DNA from 3 places in the Bradyrhizobium sp. KBS0727 genome. Region 2 is predicted to be linked to each of the others. Evidence: predicted binding sites of a transcription regulator. Region 2 holds the regulator's gene; each other region holds the start of a gene.
The links. The regulator LexA, encoded in region 2, represses DNA repair genes until DNA is damaged. The targets are predictions, from matches to a motif close to TGTTCNNNNTGTGTTCNG.

Region 1 (6,353 bases), 3.6 Mb from region 2:
TGTAGCGACTGATGCAGCGTGGCGTTGGTATCAGGCGCGACGTAGGAGAACGGGCTGCTCTTGCGCTGAATGCCCCAGGCGAGCTGGTTGACGGTACGCGGGTTGACCGTGAGCCCGCATTTCTCGGCTTCTGCGATCATCCAGAGCAGCGGATATTTCGATAGCCCCGATTCGACTTCAGGATAGCCGCCGCCGATATCCGAATGCACGCCGGCGAACCAGACCTGCCGGATATCCTGCGGCTCGGCATGCGCGTCGTTGAAGCGGTTGTGCTTGAAGATTTGCGGGTCGTCCCATTTCTTCAGGCGGAACATGCAGCGCCGCTCGTCGATCGAGATCGCCTGCCGGAACGTCTGTACGCTCGGATTGTGCAGCGTGTAGGCGAGTTCTTCCAGGCTCGGCCAGTACAGCCGGTCGGGCCGCGGCACGATCACGCTCGCGACCGTATCCCAGACGCCGACGAAACGGATCAGCGGCCACGTCGCCGAGGTGATGCGCGCGAACTGCGCGGCCTGGTCGTCCTTCGAGGCCGCCAGCGGTCCATCGGCATCGCCGGCATCGGTGAGCTGCGCCAGCTCATTTTGGCCGCCGCTGGAAAGCTGCTTGTAGGCGGTGAGGCCGCTGCCGGCGAGATTGGACTGCTCCGGCGAGATCAGACCGACCTTGTGGATCAGCCCCGCCAGCACCCGCACGGTGTAGGCGCCGCGCGAAAAGCCGAACAAATAGATCTGGTCGCCGGGCTCGTAATGCCGGACCAGGAACAGGTAGGACTGCAGCACCTTGTCATCGAGGCCATAGCCGGTGGCGAGCCCGAGGATGGCGGTGAAATCCTGCGCCAGCTTGCGCCACGGGTTCGGCCGCGCCAGCGTGCCGACGCCGGGATCGTAAAACACCATCTGCCGCGGACTGGTTTTGTCTGTCTTGCGCAGGCAGCGATAGAACTTGAGGACATTGGAAATGTTCTCGGAGATCTCGTTGCCGGTGCCGTCGCAGAGGATGATGATGTTTTTCATGGGGGCGACCTCGATGCTACCTCCGCGAGCATATTGCAGTTTGGGGGATTTGTTGAGTTCAACTTGGAAGCAGCGCCCCTAATCCGTGCGCGTGACGGATGGCTGGTCGACCAGTACCGCCGCTACCTGCCAAGCATCTACGGCATGCTCTCCTCTCAGAGACAGGGAGAATAGGCGGCGCTACTGGCGATGGAAACTAATGCTTCGGCTTTGCCTTTCGAAACTTCTCGTTGATGATCTTGAAGAGAGCTTCAAATCGATCCTGACTCGATTTCGGAAGTGCGACGTCAGGCTTTGCTGTGGATTAGTCGTTCGAAATGAAATGGTTTCGTTGGTCGAGACGCAGCCGCCCAACGCGGCGCAAAGCACCACGATTCCAAGATTACGCATGTTAGGAGCCTCCCCAGACCCACGGGCATACAAGCGCAACCGCAGGACGTGAGCAAGGATGGATGCACGAGCCTTAAGTCGTATGGCCCAAAACAAAAACGGCCGGGTCTTTCGACCCGGCCGCTTCAAAACTCTAATCCGCCAGTGAAGTGCAGCTACGCCTTAGCTCGCCTTCTTCACTTCCTTCTTCACGAACACCGGCTTGCCGACCTTCTTCTCGATCGCGCGCTTCAGGTCGAGCGCACGGGGCGAGAGGTTGGTGGCGCGGGCCTTCTGCAGGAAGGCATCGAGGCCGCCATTGTGGTCGACGCTCTTCAGCGCGTTGGTCGACACCCGCAGGCGCACGTTGCGGCCGAGCGCGTCCGAGATGAAGGTGACGTTGACCAGGTTCGGCAGGAACCGGCGCTTGGTCTTGATGTTCGAGTGGCTCACCTTGTGGCCCACCTGGGGGCCCTTGGCGGTCAATTCGCACTTACGGGACATCGCAAAATCCTCTTCCATCCCCGCCATCGGGCAGCGCACCCTAAGCGCCGCGCGGGGGTCCAAAATCGCGTCCATTTCCAGGAACCGCGGACCTATAGGGCTGATGGTCCGAACCGTCAAGGTTTTAACGGCCGGGAAATGCGCGGAGCAGACCGGTTTATCGGCGGTTCCAGCGGCGTAATCTACCATATAAACGGCGCATTCCCCGCCGCATCATAAAGACCGTATCCCCCGATGGTCCGGCCGGGAGTTTTATGTCCCGCCGGGGGCTTGATGAGGCCAGCTTTTCGCGAAATTCGCGTTGTTTGCCGGATATTTCTGCTTAGATAACCTTGCCGCACAGCCAACCCTGGAACCCGCCGTTCGTGATCCGATCCCGTGCCATTGCCGCCCTTTTGGCCTCCCTTTTGGCGTCCCGTTTGGGGCTGTTTTTCAGCCTTTGCGCCGGGGTTTGGCTCCTGGCTGCGCCGCAGATGGCCGCAGCACAGGGGCGGGTGGATGCCCATTATGAGGCCTCGCTATCCGGCATTCCGGTCGGCAAGGGGGCCTGGACCATCGAAATCGGCGACGACGTGTATTCGGCCTCCGCACAAGGCGGCAGCGCCGGGCTGTTGAAGGCGTTTTCCGGCGGCTCAGGTTCCGGCGCCAGCCAGGGCCGGGTCGTCAACGGCGCGCTGGTCGCCGCGTCCTATGTGGCGACCACCACGACCCAAAAGAAATCCGAAACCATCCGCCTGATCCTGGCCAATGGCGGGGTGAAGGAGTTTTCGATCGATCCAGTGCCGCCGGTCGATGCCGACCGCATCGTTGTCACCGACGCGCAGCGCAAGAACGTGCTCGATCCCATGACCGGCTCGATGATCCGCGTGCCCGGCACCGGCGAGGTGCTGTCGCCCGATGCCTGCCGCACCGGCACCGGCGTGTTCGACGGCCGCCTGCGCTACGACCTCAAGCTCGATTTCAAGCGGATGGAAACCGTGAAGGCCGAGCACGGCTATCACGGCCCCGCGGTGGTATGCGCGATCTATTTCACGCCGGTCGCGGGCTACATCCCCGATCGCCCGGTGATCAAATGGCTCGCCAACCAGCGCAACATGGAGGTCGCCTTCGTTCCCGTCGCCGGCACCCGCATCCTGGTGCCGTTCCGCATGACCATCCCGACGCCGCTGGGCCCTGCGATGCTGGAAGCGACGTCGTTCGTGACGTCGGCCGCGCCGCCACGGGTCGCGAAGACGCAGTGATTTTTTTGGCCGTCATTCCGGGATGGTGCGTTAGCACCAGACCTCAGGGGTGCAATTGCACCCCGGGGAATCTCGAGATTCCGGGTTCGATGCTTCGCATCGCCCCGGAATGACGAACCCGGCGAGAATCCCGTTGACTCTTCACCGCTTCTGATTCGACTCCGCCGCCGCTTTGTTCTTAACGTTTCCGCCGAAAAACCTGATCTTGTGGAGGCCTCTCAAACTTGATCTAGTGCCGTCTCGATCGCACCCACGCGAGATGTTGCGGAGAACGAAGCCGGTCTAGGGTGGAGTCTGCGATTCGGACGCGATTCGTTCCAGACTCGTTCCAGAGCTTAAGCGCGACCGCATCACCGTCGCATAATGACACACCCTGAAAAAGACGCGACGCAAGAAACACCCGTAAAATATGGCTTTCTCTCATTCCCCGTTCGCCCACGAACGCGCTCCCGGCTCCGGCGTCACCGCAGTCCTCGGGCCGACCAACACCGGCAAGACGCATCTGGCGATCGAGCGGATGCTGGCGCATTCGTCCGGGGTCATCGGCCTGCCGCTGCGGCTCTTGGCGCGCGAGGTCTACAACAAGGTCGCGGATCGCGCCGGCGTTGAAGCGGTCGCGCTGATCACCGGCGAAGAGAAGATCAAGCCGAAAAATCCGCGCTACTGGGTCTCCACCGTCGAGGCGATGCCGCGCGATATCGACGTCAGTTTTCTCGCCGTCGACGAAATCCAGATCGCAGCCGATCTCGAACGCGGGCATGTCTTCACCGATCGCATCCTGCACCGGCGCGGTCGCGACGAGACGCTGCTGCTGGGGGCTGCGACCATGCGTCCCATCATCGAGCGGCTGCTGCCGGGCGCCTCGATCGTCACCCGGCCGCGATTGTCGCAGCTTGAATTCGCCGGCGACCGCAAGATCACGCGGCAGCCGCGCCGAACCGCGATTGTCGCGTTCTCGGCCGACGAGGTCTATGCGATCGCGGAACTGATCCGCCGCCAGCATGGCGGTGCAGCCGTGGTGCTGGGCTCGCTCTCGCCCCGCACAAGGAATGCGCAGGTCGCGATGTTCCAGAACGGCGACGTCGATTATCTCGTTGCCACCGACGCCGTCGGCATGGGGCTCAACCTCGACGTCGATCACGTCGCCTTTGCCAGTGACCGCAAATATGACGGCTACCAGTTCCGCCGCCTCAACCCGTCCGAATTCGCGCAGATCGCCGGCCGCGCCGGGCGCGCCACCCGTAACGGCACCTTCGGCACCACCGGCCGCTGCGCGCCGTTCGAGCCGGAGCTGGTGAACGCGCTGCAGAACCACACCTTCGACAGCGTCAAAATGCTGCAGTGGCGCAATTCGAAGCTGGATTTCGCCTCGCTGGGCTCGTTGCAGGTCTCTCTGGCGGTGTCGCCCACGCATGAGGCTCTGACCCGGGCGCCGATTGCCGAGGATTTGCGCGTGCTCGATCACGCCGCCCGCGACGGCGATGTGCGGGACATGGCCCATGGGAAGGCGGCCGTGGAACGGCTGTGGGACGCCTGCCAGATCCCGGATTACCGCCGGCTGGCGCCGGCCGCCCATGCCGAACTCGTGACCACGCTCTACAGTTTTCTGATGAAAAACGGCCGGATTCCCGATGCATGGTTCGCCGCCCAGGTCGACCAGGCCGATAACGCCAACGGCGATATCGACACGCTGTCGGGCCGAATCGCGCAAATCCGCACCTGGACCTTCGTCGCCAACCGGCCGGACTGGCTTTCCGACCCCGATCACTGGCAGGGAATCACGCGCGAAGTCGAAAATAAATTGTCCGATGCGCTGCATGAACGGCTTACGGAGCGTTTCGTTGACCGCCGTACCAGTGTATTGATGCGCCGCCTGCGGGAGAACAGTGTTTTGAATACGGAAATTGGCAAGACCGGCGAAGTGATTGTTGAAGGCCATGCGATCGGCCGCCTCGACGGATTCACCTTTGCGCCGGATGCAGCAGAAGCCGGCTCGGATGCCAAGGCGCTGCAGGCGGCGGCGCAACAGGTGCTCGCCGGCGAGATCGACACGCGTGCCGAAAAGCTCGCTGCAGCCCCCGACGATCAGATCGTGCTGGCCTCCGACGGCACCATCCGCTGGACTGGCGACGCCGTGGCCAAACTCGTCGCCGCTGACGATGCGCTGCATCCGCGCATTCGCATCATTGCCGACGATCGCTTGAACGGCGCGCCGCGCGAGGCCGTGCAGACCCGGCTCGATCTGTGGCTGAAGACGCATATCGAAAAGCTGCTGGGCCCGCTGTTCGGACTTTCCAAGGCCGAGGACATCACCGGCATCGGCCGCGGCATCGCGTTCCAGCTGGTCGAAGCGCTCGGCGTGCTCGAGCGCGCGAAAATCTCCGCGGAGATGAAGGATCTCGATCAGGCGTCGCGCGCCACGTTGCGCAAGTATGGCGTCCGCTTCGGCGCCTATCACATCTATTTCCCGGCGCTCTTGAAGCCCGCCGCGCGCGCGCTGGCCTCGCTTTTGTGGGCCGAGAAGCAGGACAATGTCGATATGTCGGCTTTGTCGGGCGCGCAGCATCTGGCGAGTTCGGGCCGCACCTCGTTCCCGGTCGACAAGGCGCTGCCGCGCGATGCCTATCGGCTGCTCGGCTATCGCCAGTGCGGCGAGCGTGCGGTGCGTGTCGATATTCTGGAACGTCTCGCCGATCTCATTCGTCCCGCTTTGGCCTGGCGCGAGAGTTCGCCCGGCGAAAAGCCGGCCGGTGCGTTCGACGGCCGCGGCTTTGTGGTGACGCAGGCGATGACCTCGCTGACCGGATCGGCCGGCGAAGATTTTGCCTCGATCCTGCGCGCGCTCGGCTACCGCATGGACCGCCGCGCGCCGCTGCCGCCGAAGCCGGTGCCCGTTGTTGTCTCCGCGACCGAAGCCGCACCAACCGAGGCCGTTGCCGAGACGCCGTCTGATGCGATCGTGCCGGAAACCGTGACCGCCGATGTCACGGACATGCCGGTCTCCGGCGATCCCGCGCCGTCGGCAGCCCTGCTGCCTGAGGTGACGCCTTTGCCGGTCGCGAGCGAGCAAGCCCCGGCCGCAGTGGAAGCCGCGCCTGAGCCTGTCGCCGAAGCGGCGCCGGAGCCGGTTGTTGAAGTGGAGCCGGAACTCGCGCCTGTCGAGACCGCGCCTGTCGAGACCGCGCCGGTTGAAACCCCTGTCGGCGAAGCGCCCGCAGAGGCTGCT
Region 2 (6,353 bases):
ATCATGCCGTTGATGGCGCCTTCCATCAGCTTGCTGTCGTCGGGCTTCTCGACATAGTCGGAGCGGACCCGCTCGAACACGTCGCCGAACAGATTGAGTTTCGAGTAGGTGCCGGACTCGACCGCAGCCCTGGCCGCGGTCGCCAGTTGCTGGGGTCCGGCAACCAGAAGGGTTAGGCAGACGCCCGTGGCCGTGCCCAGCAGAAAGGTAATGTTCTTGCGCATCACGAGCGGTCCTTTTTGATATCGACAGCCTGGATTCACGCGGTTCACGTGAATCGGCGTCCTGACCCGGCAGGCGGACCACACAACGTCATTTTGGTCGGATCAAGGCCATGACCTTACCGGGTCATTACGGTGGCTTTCGGTGGGCATTGTTCGGGAAGGCTTTTTTGGAATGCCTAGCCTCCAGAATGCATCTTTTCACGTCGCCTTGCCCGACTCCTGAAGCCCGCTCTGCCAGGTCGAGGGCTGGGTTCCAAAACCGCGCTTGGCCCGGGTTCCCAGCCAATAGCCGAACTGCGGCGGCACATGGCGGAAAGGCCCGTCGACGCCGAGCTTCAGGGCGGCATCCATCGGCCAGTTCGGATTGTTGAGGATTTCGCGCCCCACAGCGATCAGGTCGGCCTGCTTGTCGCGCAGTATCTGCTCAGCCTGATCGCCATGGATGATGAGGCCGACCGCCATGGTCATGATATCGGCGTGGCGCTTGACGTATTCCGACAATGGAACCTGGTAGCTGTACTTGATTTCCTTGCCCAGGATCGGGGCCATCTCGGTGATGCCGCCGGATGAGCAGTCGATCACGTCGACGCCCTTGGCCTTGAGGATTTTCGCCAGCCGCGCGCTCTGTTCCGGCCCCCAGCCGGCATTGTCCTCGACCGAGAGGCGGGCGAACAACGGCTTGTGATCGGGCCAGTGCGTCCGCACCGCTTCGGTGATTTCGGTGATGAAGCGCATCCGGTTGGCTTCGGAACCGCCATATTCGTCGCTGCGCTGGTTGGATCGCTCCGATAGGAACTGGTGCACGAGATAGCCGTGAGCGCCGTGCAGCTCCAGCACGTCGAAGCCGGCCTCATGGGCACGGCGCGCCGCGTGGCCCCAGGCCTGCACCAGATCCTTGACCTCGTGGCGTTCCAGCGCCTTCGGCACCGGCCATTTCTCGCTATGGGCGATCGCGCTCGGCGCCACCGGCGACCAGACGTCCCAATCCTCGATCTCAGGGGAACGCTGCAGCGGCCGGTCGCCTTCCCACGGGCGCGTCGCACGCGCCTTGCGGCCGGAATGGCCGAGCTGGATGCCGGCAACCGAGTTCTGCTGCTTGATGAACTTGGCGAGACGGCTGAGCGGCTCGACAAAGGCATCATCCCAGATGCCGAGGTCGCCGACGGTGCCGCAGCCGCGCCGCTCGACCTTGGTCGATTCCACCACCACGAGGCCAGCGCCGCCGGCGGCGAACTTGCCGGCGTTCATCAGGTGCCAGTCGGTCGGAAAGCCCTTCACCGCCGAATACTGGTGCATCGGCGGCACCACGATGCGGTTGCGCAACTCGACGCCGCGGATCGACATCGGGGAAAACAGCAGCGTGTCCGACATTTCGGCGTTTCCTCCTGGCCGGACCCTGATTGTCCGGGCATCGCGCCGGCGGGTCTCTTGGTGTTTCTATTGCTTGGCGGCGCTGTCGGTCTTGGTGTCGTTCTTCGTGTCGTTCTTGGCCTTCGGCTTCGGCGACGCGGTCTTGGTAGCGGCCTTCGGGGGGGAGTTGTCGCCACGCGCGATTCCCCAGGGGTCCGCGCTCTTTTGCTCCGGAATATTGCCCAGCGACCGTTCGTAGGCCTTCTGGGCTTCTTTTTCGGCTGCCTTTTCGCTTGGCGTCTTATCCTTGTCCGTCTCCCCGTATTTTGGAATGCTCTTGCTCTGCGCCGAGGCCGGCAAATCCATGGCGACTGCCAACAACGCGATCAACGCGACCAGGCCCAAAACCCGGCTGAAGACTCGGCTCAAGATTGTCATACGACCACTCCCAAAAACTTTCCCAACGCTTAGCACAGCTCGCGCACCGGCTTAAGCGCTGGATTGCATGACCGGACATTGTGACATAACGGCGAGCCATTGCCCGGACCTGTCCGGTTTTGTAAACGACGGCCATGACCACCCCGCTCACCCAGACCCGGCTTGCCCAAGGATCCGCCGACGTCCTGCTGTTCGATATCGGGCGCGTCGTACTCGACCTCGATTTCAGCAAGGTCATGACCAGCTGGGCCGGTCATGCCGGCTGCACGCCGGCCGAGCTCGCCAACCGCTTTGTCGTCGACGACAGTTTCAAGCACCATGAGGTCGGCAGGATCGACGACGCAGCGTTCTTCCACAACCTGCGCACGTCGCTCGGCATCGGCATCACCGACGACCAGTTTCTCGACGGCTGGAATGCGATCTTCGCCGGCGAGATGCCGGGCATCGCACCGCTGTTGGCAAACGCCGCCAAGCGGATGCCGCTTTACGCCTTCTCCAATACCAATCCGGCCCATGTCGCGCACTTCTTGCAGGCGTATTCCGACGTGCTCGGTCACTTCCGCGAGATATTTCTGTCCTCGACCATCGGCTTGAGAAAACCCGACGCCGCAGCCTATGATCATGTGGTAAAGGCGATCGGCGTGCCGGCGTCGCGAGTTCTGTTCTTCGACGACGTCGCCGCCAACATCGAGGGCGCGCGGGCGCGCGGCCTGGCTGCTGTCCACGTGACATCGACGGATGACGTGGCAAAGGCACTCACCGCACTCGGGATTACCGCACCCGGGACTTGAGTCTGGAATTTGAGGGAGTTTCGCCCGTGGCCTTGATGCCGGTTGCCGACGCGCTTGCCGCCATTCTCGCGGGCGCGGACCCGTTGCCGGAGGAAATGGCCGCGCTCGATACCGCCTGGCATCGCGTGCTGGCGCGCGACGTCGCCGCGCGCCGCACCCAGCCGCCGCAGGCAATGTCGGCGATGGACGGCTATGCGGTCCGCGCGGCCGACGCCGGTAACCTCACCGCGCGGCTGAAGGTGATCGGCGAGGTTGCGGCCGGGCGGCCGTTCGGGCGCAAGGTTGGCGCCGCCGAAGCGGTGCGGATCTTCACCGGCGGTGTCGTCCCCGACGGCGCCGATGCCGTCATCATCCAGGAAGACACCAACGTCCAGGGCGATCACATCACCATCACCGAGACCGCCGTCGCCGGGCGCCACATCCGCCCCGCCGGGGTAGATTTCCGCGAGGGCGACGTCTTGCTGGCGCGCGGCAGCCGCCTCACCGACCGCGATCTGTCGCTCGCCGCCGGCATGAACTATCCGGAGCTTTCGGTGCGCCGCCGCCCGAAGGTCGCGGTACTCGCCACCGGCGACGAGCTGGTGATGCCGGGTGCGACGCCTGGCCCGGGCCAGATCGTTTATTCCAACGGCTACGCCTTGCGCGCGCTGGCGCGGGCCGAGGGCGCCGAGACCATCGACCTCGGGATTGCCGCCGACACGGTGGCCGCTACCACGCAAGGCATCCGCCGCGCCCGCGATTCCGGCGCCGACATCCTGATCACCACGGGCGGGGCTTCGGTCGGCGACCACGACCTGGTCAAGCCGTCGCTGGAGGCCGAGGGCGTCACCATGGCGTTCTGGCGGATCGCGATGCGGCCCGGCAAGCCGATGATGCACGGACGGCTCGGCGGGATGCGGGTGATCGGCCTGCCCGGCAATCCGGTCTCGTCCTATGTCTGCGGGTTCCTGTTTCTGGTGCCGTTGATTCGGGCGCTCTCGGGCCGCAACAGCATCCATCACGCGCGCGAGACCGCCCTGCTCGGCCGCGATCTCGCCGCCAACGACCAGCGCGAAGACTATCTGCGCGCCCGGCTCGAGGAGCGCGCCGACGGCACGCTGACGGCGATGCCCGTCAATCATCAGGATTCCTCGCTGCTTGGAAATCTCGCTGCGGCACGGGCACTTTTGATACGTCCGCCGTTTGCCGCCGCCGCCCCGAAAGGGACGCCTTGCACGTTCTTGCGGCTGCCGGAGTGACGCCCCGAGCGACACCTGCTGCCAAAACCCTGATCGCATTCACCGGAAATTAAGTGGTTGCGGAACACATATCGAACATATAGTGTTCGTTCATGATTTGTTTCGAGAACTAGTGTCTACAAACGAGAGTTTCGGAACTCTCGGCGATCTGGGCCTGAGGTTTCGAAACCGGACGAATACCGCCAACCGGGGGAATGCTCGCGATGCTTACGCGCAAACAGTATGAACTTCTGCGTTTCATCAACGAACGGCTGAAGGAGGCCGGGGTGCCGCCCTCCTTCGACGAAATGAAGGACGCACTCGACCTGCGTTCGAAATCCGGCATCCACCGTCTCATCACCGCATTGGAAGAGCGCGGCTTCATCCGCCGCCTGCCCAACCGCGCCCGGGCCATCGAGGTCATCAAGCTTCCGGAGATTACCGGCGGTGGTAACAACGGCAACGGTCGCCGCGGCTTCACGCCGAGCGTCATCGAGGGCACGCTGGGCAAGGTCCGCGCCACCGGCGCCTCGGCCGCCGAGGATGACGGCAACCGCCCGGTCGCCGTCCCCGTGATGGGCCGGATCGCCGCCGGTACACCGATCGAGGCGCTGCAGACCCGCAGCCACACCATCAGCGTGCCGCCCGACATGCTCGGAAGCGGCGAACATTACGCGCTCGAAGTGCGCGGCGACTCGATGGTCGACGCCGGCATTCTCGACGGCGACATGGCGCTGATCCAGCGCAACGAGACCGCCGACACCGGCGACATCGTGGTGGCCCTGATCGACGAGGAGGAAGCAACCCTGAAGCGCTTCCGCCGCCGCGGCGCCTCGATCGCCCTCGAGCCCGCCAACGCTTCCTACGAGGTCCGCATCCTGCCGCCGAACCGGGTCCGGATTCAGGGCAAGCTGATCGGGCTGTACCGGAAGTACTGATCGGCTCCCGGCAGCCGCCAGCCGCGACATCGAACACAGCCCCGGCCGTCGGCCGGGGTTTTTTGTTGCGCATTTGGAACCAACGCGCGCTAGCGCGTTTGTGATAAAGGCACCGGCGCAGAGTCGCAGAATTGCCCCGAAAGCGGAGGAGACTCAGCGCCAATGTCCACTCTGATAGAGGCCTGTGCCTCCCACAGACACGGGTTAGCTATCTCAATCGAGGGAGCCATCCGATGTGTGACTACAGTCTGCACGCCGTGGCATCGCGCCCCGCCAAGGTCGGAGAGACGCTGATCACCACCACCTTCCGCGGCACGTCGACCCGCGGCTTTGCATCCGAAAACGAACCTGCGGTAGCGGTCTGCATGCTTCCCGGCACCGAGCTCGCCTTCGCGCAGGAGGTCAAATACGATAACCGCTGGATCTGGACGCGCACGCTCGACTGGCGGGTCTGCAAGTTCAACCAGATCGCGCCTGATGTGCCCGATCGTCATCACGACGCGATCGAATTTCCGGACGGAAGCCGTGTGCTGGTGACGCAGCTCTGCGAAGGCCAGCGCGTCAGCGTGCTACAATTGCCGGTGCAACAGCCGGCGGTAGAACGCGCGCCCGCTGCGAGCGAAGTGACATCACCTTCAGCGACATCGATCTTTACCGGCTGATTTCTCGGGACTAGGCTCCGCCGGCAACCGTCGGCGGAGCCCGGTATCGGGGCTGATCATGGTCAACAAGGTCACGTGGCAAAAGGCTGGTCGTGTCACCGAGCCCGGCCGCTACATGTTCCGGTTCGGCTGGCTCACGGTGAGCGCGGACGATCTCGCGATCTGGCAGCAGTTTCCCGATGCGGCGTTTACGCTGGTCAACCTGCCCTCGGAGCCGGATGCGCCGGAGGAATTTCATCTCGGCGCGTTTGAGTTGCCGGCCTCCCCCGTACTCGACGAGCATTGACTTAGCGCCTCACTCTTCCGCCTGCAGGTCGGCGTCCGCCGGCGTCGCATCGACGGCGCGCGGCGACGGCTTGCGCGGCGCCAGCACGGCGCTGTCGGTCTCGCCATCCTCGGCGATCGCCTTGGACCAGGGACGATCGATCCCTCCGGGTTTGACGGCATCGACGACAAATCCGTCGCGGCCGCGCCGCAGCGCCAGCGCGCCCTGCCGGCGCAGGCGCTCGGTGTCGATCGCCGACGCGGCGCAGGCGGCCGGCGACTGCCTTGTGGTCACGATCAGCGCCGCGCGCTCGCAATCATCCGCCAGCGCCTCGGGCCGCAGCGCCCATGCGACCAGCGCGCCACCGGGCGATGCCGTCACGCAGCCGTTGTCGTCGCAGGAGACGCCCTCGCCGAGCGTGGCGTCGTCGGCGGTTCGCGCATCCGCGTCCGCCGCCAGCCACTCCCT
Region 3 (6,353 bases), 2.3 Mb from region 2:
CGGCACCGGCGGTCTCGCTTTCGGCGAACTGCGCGCCACGACCTTCGGCCTGTCGGAATCCAATACCAATGCGGGCTGGACGCTTGGCGTCGGCGCCGAAATGGGCTTTGCGCCGAACTGGAGCGCCAAGATCGAATATCTCTATGTCGATCTGAACAATAGCAACTTCGTCATTACAGGCGCGTCAAACGGCTACCGGTTCGGATTGGTACGAGCCGGCGTGAACTATCACTTCTGAGAACAAGAAAACTATTCGTTACAACCTCCCGGCGGCCGCAAGCCGCCGGGATTTTTTTGGCCAGCGGCCGGCACCTTGTCTGAAAATGCGATAGAACGGTGCGATGCAGACTGGACAGCCTAGTCGTACCGCGCTGAGTGCCGCCCGCTTGCGCGCGGCGCACCAGGTGCTGGATAAGGCGTCGATTCTGGCCGATCCCCTCGCCGTGCGCATTCTCGGCGACGACATCGAAGTGTCGCTCGACCACGCCCGGACTCACTTGTCCGGGCCGCGGATGCGATGGTTCATCGCATCGCGATCGCGCATCGCCGAAGACGCGCTCAATGTCGCGGTCGATGCCGGTGCGACACAACTCGTGGTGCTTGGCGCCGGGCTCGATACGCTGGCCTACCGGACCCAGCTTGCAGGCCGCTTGCGGATCTTCGAGGTCGACCATCCGGCGACGCAGGCGCGCAAGCGCCCAAAGCTGGCTGCGGCGGCGATCGCCGTACCGGAAACACTGAGCTTTGTCCCGGTGGATTTCGAGCGCGAGAACCTGTGCGAGCGGCTGGAAGCCGCGGGTTTCAAATCCGCCGAGCGCAGTTTTTTCAGCTGGCTTGGCGTCGTGCCTTATCTGACCGAGGCGGCGATCTTTTCGACGCTTGGCTTCATGGCGCAATTGCCTGGAGGCGCCGAAGTGGTGTTCGACTATGTCAATCCTGCGACTTCGATTTCCGCCGCCGGCCGCGCCGCGCATCAGGCGCTGGCTGAACGGGTGGCAGCCGTCGGCGAGCGGTTTCAGAGTTATCTCGACACCGCTTCGCTATGCGCAAAAATGAGCGCGGCCGGTTTTCGTCATGTCGACGATATCGGCCCGGCCGAACTGGCGGAGCGTTACTTCCCGGAGACCGAACGATCGGCACTGACGCGGGGCGGGCATGTCATGCACGCCTCCACCATCTGAGCGGCGCTGCGGCGCCCAGTCGAACTTGCGCAGGCAAGAACTCGCTCCGCTTCCAATCGCGAGCATCAGCTCACGGTGAAATCACCAGGTTGACCGCCTTGGGGCCCTTGCCCTTCTTGTCCGGTTCGACCTCGAACGCAATGCGCTGCCCCTCTGTCAGATCCTTCAATCCGGCCCGCTCCACGGCGGTGATGTGAACGAACACATCGCGACCGCCGTCATCGGGCTTGATGAAGCCGTAGCCGCGCTCTCCATTGAAGAACTTGACCGTACCAGTCATGGCCATCGGGAAACTCCTCCCCCGTACTGCTCCGCCGCTACGCCCAAATTGCGTACCGGCCGACCGGACATTCGCTGCCGGAAGCCTGGCCACCTGAGCCGATCGGGTCACGCCACCGATCGGCCTGGATTTTTCTTAGGCCTTGATCACTCCGCCGCAACCATTCGCGGAAGCGGAACGTAAAGCCAGTCCCAACAGGCCGAGCATAATACGGTTCCGAGCAAATTGCCTACGGCAAACGCACTATTCGCCAAAAGCGAGAGTTCAAGGCTTTGGCGTTTCGAGCCTGAACCGGCCGGCGCCGCCCTGGCCGAGCGGCTTTTCCAGTTCGGGTAGAATGGTCTTCAATTCACCCGCCAACGTCCACGGCGGATTGACGATCAGAAGACCGGTCGAGGTGAGGGGACCGCCTGCCTGCTGCGGCGCGACGCTGAACTCAAGCCGCAGGCATTTTCCCGCAGGCCTGCTTTCGGCCGTCACGGCGGCGACATGGCGCGCGAGGCCGTCGGTGATGCGCCGGCTCTTCACCGGGTACCAGATCAGATAGCTGCCGGTCGGCCATTTCGCGTAGGCCTCGGTGAAGCCGTCGGCCAGGGTTTCGAACTCGTCCTTCTGTTCGAAGGACGGGTCGATCAGCACCAGGCCGCGCCGCTCATTCGGCGGCACGAAGGCCGGCAGTGCGGTCCAGCCGTCGAGGTCGACGATCCGCGCCTGGGTGTCGCGGCGCAGCGCATCGATCAACTGGCGGTGGGCATTCGGTTCGATTTCGCAGGCCGTCAAGCGATCCTGCGGCCGCAGCAGCGCGCGGGCGATCAGGGGCGATCCCGGATAGGCCTTCAGTTCGCCCGGCGGGTTGAACGCCCGGATGATATCGAGATAGGGCGCGATCAGCGGCTGGGCTGCTTCCGAGAACCGGGCTTGCATCACCCGCGCAATTCCGGTCAGCCATTCGCCGCCGCGTTTTGCTTCGTCCCCGGTGAGATCATAGCGTCCGGCGCCGGCATGGGTGTCGATGACGCGAAATGGCGCCGGCTTTTCCTGCAGATAGGTCAGCATTCGCACCAGCACGATGTGCTTGATGACGTCGGCAAAGCCGCCAGCGTGAAAGGCGTGTCGGTAGTTCATGGGGAGGGCGGACCAATTGGAGAAGACGTCATGTCTTCTACGCGTGATGGCCGGGCTTGTCCCGGCCATCCACGTTCTTACCGACTAAGGAAGGCGTGGATGCCCGGGAGCGCAGACAAGTCTACGCAGTCTGCGCCGGGCAGACGGCTATGCCCGGGCATGACGGTGGAGGGCCTTAGCCGCCCCGTACCGGCGGCATCAGCACCTGGTCGCGCCGGCAGGCGCGGCGGTCGATCTCCTCGCAGGAGCGGAACTGCAGGTCCTTGCTCAGGCAGATCCGTACCTCGCTGAGGCGCTTGGAGTCGCAGGTCACCGAAATCGCCGAACTGCTCATGCCGGGGTTGGCCTTGATGAAGGCCGCCTCGAGGTCGTCGGGGGCGACCGATTTCGGCTCCGACAATTGCAGGAATTCCTCGGGGATTTTCACCGCCGCACGGGCTTTGCGGATGGTCTCGAAATAGGCCCGCGCGCCGAGACCCGAACAGGTGCCGTGCTTCTTCCATTCATTGAAGATCAGACCGGGCGCCGGCATCAGGTCCAGCATCGAGGTCATGATGTTGCGATCAAGCCAATCTGCCGAGCGCTGACAATATTCGGGAAAGCCGCGCTCATATTGCGGCCACAGCCCGTGCACCACGAAGGAGAACGGCCGGCCGCCGCACTGCGCCCCGGAGCGGCCACTGTTGCCGCGTTCGGAGGCCTGCTCGCAGAACGAGGGCGACCAGGACAGCGACAGCACGTAGAAATCGAACTCGCCCGGGGTGTTTTGCCGGCGGTCCTGTGCGGACGCCATCCCGGCGGTGGCGACCAAGAGAGCCAGCGAAATGAGAAGTCGGGAAATAATGCGGGAAATAACGACGGATCGAAACATCAAACGCCCCTGTTACGCGCGCCCCTATTATGTGGCTCGCCCAAGCCTAGCAGGGCGCGAGAACATTTCAAGAACAAAAATATCGCGGCCCGAAAACGTCCGGGCCGGACGCTGCCGATCCGCCAAATTCAAATCGGGAACAGCCGGGGAATGAGGCGGGGATCAGGGGCGGGCGGCCCTGCAGTTCGGATTATAGGCCCAGTTGCGGTCAAGCCCGGTCACGCACCATTCGACGCCTTGGCCGAAGCCGGCAAAGCCGCCGTCCTCGACGATCGCGTAGTGCACGGTCCGCATCTTGCCGTCGCTCAGCATGACGTCGGCGGTGCAATAACGGCGCGGAATGTTGTCGGACTGCCAAGGCCGGAAGGCGGTTTCATGGATCCGGCCGAAAGCCGTGATCGTCAGCGACGAATTCCAGAAGGTGCTTTCCTTTTCCTGGAATTGCGAGGTGATGGTCGGGAGCGCCCGCTCACACACGGCAACGCGCCCGTCATATTGCGGGCCGAACAGCCCGAAATTCAACTCGAGCGGATTGGCGGCCTGGGCCGGCAATTCAGATACCAGGAGGGCGCCGGATGCCAAAAGGGCAAAGCCAGCCACCAAGCCGAGCGATTTCAGGAGTGTGAACAGGTTTCGCATGGGATTCCGCCGATCGTCCAAGGTCTGGACGGTGCCGTGAAGCCCGGGCAAGGTCAAGTGCAACACGGCAACACTTGGCGGACAAGTCGGCTTTCCACCGCACGCCATTCTTTTCACGGCCGCCCGCGCACTCTATGGTGGGGTTCGAGCGAAATGGAGTCTGCGATGCGAATGATTGGGGCCGCGTGCCTGGTTGCCATCTCGGGGATGCTGGCGGGCGCTCCGGCGCGGGCCGACTGGGTGCCGCCGTTCAAGGGCAATGACACCGGCGGCATTATCGCTTACTCGCTGGCGCACGACACCGATGTCCGGCAGCGCGCGGTCGACCACTGCGCCAAATACGGCAAGGTCGTGAAATTCCTCGCGGTCGAGCCCCAGGATGGCGGATACATCTCGTTCGCCTGCCGCTGGGTGCCTTATGGCGCCAACGAGCGGCCGCTGAGCGTCGCCTACTGAGCGGGACGACCTCACCCAACCTCAACCGGCCGGGGGCGCGAGCATGACGCGACAGCTTCTGTCATTCGGTTCGGCACTTTGTGGTTTCGCACTTGGCCTGCTGGCACTGTTGCCTGCGAATGCGGCAAGCGCGGTCGAGTTGCCGGTGCGCAAGGCCGGGTTGTGGGAAATGAAGGTGCTGCACACCGGCTCTGCGGTGCCCGACATGACGATGCAGCATTGCACCGACGAGACCACCGACAAGGAAATGAGCACATCGTTCTCGCCAATGGGCAAGGAGATGTGCTCCAGGCAGGATATCCAGAAGACCGCGACCGGTTACGTCAGCGATTCCGTCTGCGGCATCGCCGGCATGTCGATCACCTCGCATGCCGAGATCACCGGCGACTTCAATTCGGCCTATACGGTGAAGTCGACCTCGCATTCGGAGCGCGGCCCCGCCGGCGTGCCGCGCGATTCGACCACCACGATCGAAGCGAAGTGGCTGGGCGTCTGCAAGCCCGACCAGAAGGCCGGCGACATCATGATGCCCGGCGGCATGAAGATGAACGTCAAGGACATGGAAAAGCTGAAAGCCCTGATCCCGAAGCAATTGCCGAAGTAGTTGCTGTCGCGGCTTGGCGGCCTCTTGGTTCGAGACGCGCAGCTTTGTTGCGCTCCTCACCATAAGGCCAAGAATTGAGAACCTCCTATACCGGCACCCTGACCGCCGCCCGCAGGCCGCCCATCGGGCTGTCGCCGAGCGTGATGTCGCCGCCATGCGAGCGGGCGATGTCCCGGGCGATCGCGAGACCAAGGCCGGTGCCGCCTTCATCCTGATTGCGGGCGTCGTCGAGCCGCAGGAACGGCTTGAACACTTCCTCGCGCATATCAGCCGGAATGCCCGGTCCGTCATCGTCGACGGTGATGGTCAAATAGCGGTGATCGCGGTGGCCGGTGATCGAAATGGTCTTGGCGTGCCGCGCCGCGTTGGAGACGAGGTTGGCGAGGCAGCGCTTGAACGAGGCCGGTTTCACGATCACGACCGGCAGGCCGTGAAACGTAACGGTCGTGGCATGGCCGTTGCGCTCGGCGTCGCTGCGCAGTTCCTCCAGCGCCATCGTCATGTCGGTGGGCTGGGCGACCTCGCCGGAGTCGCCGCGCGCAAAGGCGAGATAGGCCTCCAGCATCGCCGACATCTCGTCGACATCCTTGCGCATGCCGTCGACCTCGGGGCTGTCGCCGATCAGCGCGAGCTCGAGCTTGAAGCGGGTCAGGATGGTGCGCAGATCGTGCGAGACGCCGGCCAGCATCGCGGTGCGCTGTTCGATCGAGCGCTCGATGCGCGCCTTCATTTCCAGGAACGCCTGGGCGGCGCGCCGCACTTCCCGTGCGCCGCGGGGACGGAAGTTCGGCGCTTCGCGGCCCTTGCCGAAACTTTCGGCGGCGTCCGCCAGCCGCAGGATCGGCCTGATCTGGTTGCGCAGGAATAGCACCGCGACGATCAAGAGGATCGAGGACGTCCCCAGCATCCAGAAGATGAAAATTTCCGAATTGGAGGCGTAGGCGGCGCTGCGCTGGGCGAACACGCGCATCACGGCGTCGTCGAGCTGGATCCGGATCTCCACCAGGTTGGAACGGCCGACGGTGTCGATCCAGAACGGCTTGCCGATCTGGCGGCCGAGCTGCACCGACAGCGTCTGGTCGAGCAGCGAGAAGAACGGTTTGGGGCCGGGCGGTGGCATGTCGCCGACTGGCAGGAAATCGACCACGAGCTGCAACCGCTGCCCGATACGCCTTAGCTGCGCGCGGTCCTTGTCCT

Region 1: FFI89_RS33340 (helicase-related protein) is a predicted target of LexA. The motif match lies at 3,441-3,458, and genes of this name have one in related genera.
Region 3: FFI89_RS06030 (ribonuclease T2) is a predicted target of LexA. The motif match lies at 3,516-3,533, and genes of this name have one in related genera.

Annotation. Positions count from the first base shown of each region.
Region 1 is NZ_CP042176.1:7,125,315-7,131,667, reverse strand. It holds gene FFI89_RS33355 (DUF2235 domain-containing protein) at 1-1,013, opposite strand, end outside; gene rpmB (50S ribosomal protein L28) at 1,566-1,886, opposite strand; gene FFI89_RS33345 (DUF3108 domain-containing protein) at 2,360-3,127, shown strand; gene FFI89_RS33340 (helicase-related protein) at 3,537-6,353, shown strand, end outside.
Region 2 is NZ_CP042176.1:3,557,485-3,563,837, reverse strand. It holds gene FFI89_RS16445 (S41 family peptidase) at 1-224, opposite strand, end outside; gene FFI89_RS16440 (NADH:flavin oxidoreductase/NADH oxidase) at 423-1,595, opposite strand; gene FFI89_RS16435 (hypothetical protein) at 1,662-2,012, opposite strand; gene FFI89_RS16430 (HAD-IA family hydrolase) at 2,147-2,803, shown strand; gene glp (gephyrin-like molybdotransferase Glp) at 2,830-4,041, shown strand; gene lexA (transcriptional repressor LexA) at 4,245-4,958, shown strand; gene FFI89_RS16415 (hypothetical protein) at 5,192-5,620, shown strand; gene FFI89_RS16410 (hypothetical protein) at 5,679-5,906, shown strand; gene FFI89_RS16405 (ComEC/Rec2 family competence protein) at 5,916-6,353, opposite strand, start outside.
Region 3 is NZ_CP042176.1:1,283,857-1,290,209, forward strand. It holds gene FFI89_RS06010 (outer membrane protein) at 1-238, shown strand, start outside; gene FFI89_RS06015 (SAM-dependent methyltransferase) at 342-1,181, shown strand; gene FFI89_RS06020 (cold-shock protein) at 1,252-1,467, opposite strand; gene FFI89_RS06025 (23S rRNA (adenine(2030)-N(6))-methyltransferase RlmJ) at 1,726-2,586, opposite strand; gene FFI89_RS06030 (ribonuclease T2) at 2,762-3,457, opposite strand; gene FFI89_RS06035 (hypothetical protein) at 3,620-4,096, opposite strand; gene FFI89_RS06040 (hypothetical protein) at 4,262-4,552, shown strand; gene FFI89_RS06045 (DUF3617 family protein) at 4,596-5,156, shown strand; gene FFI89_RS06050 (ATP-binding protein) at 5,242-6,353, opposite strand, start outside.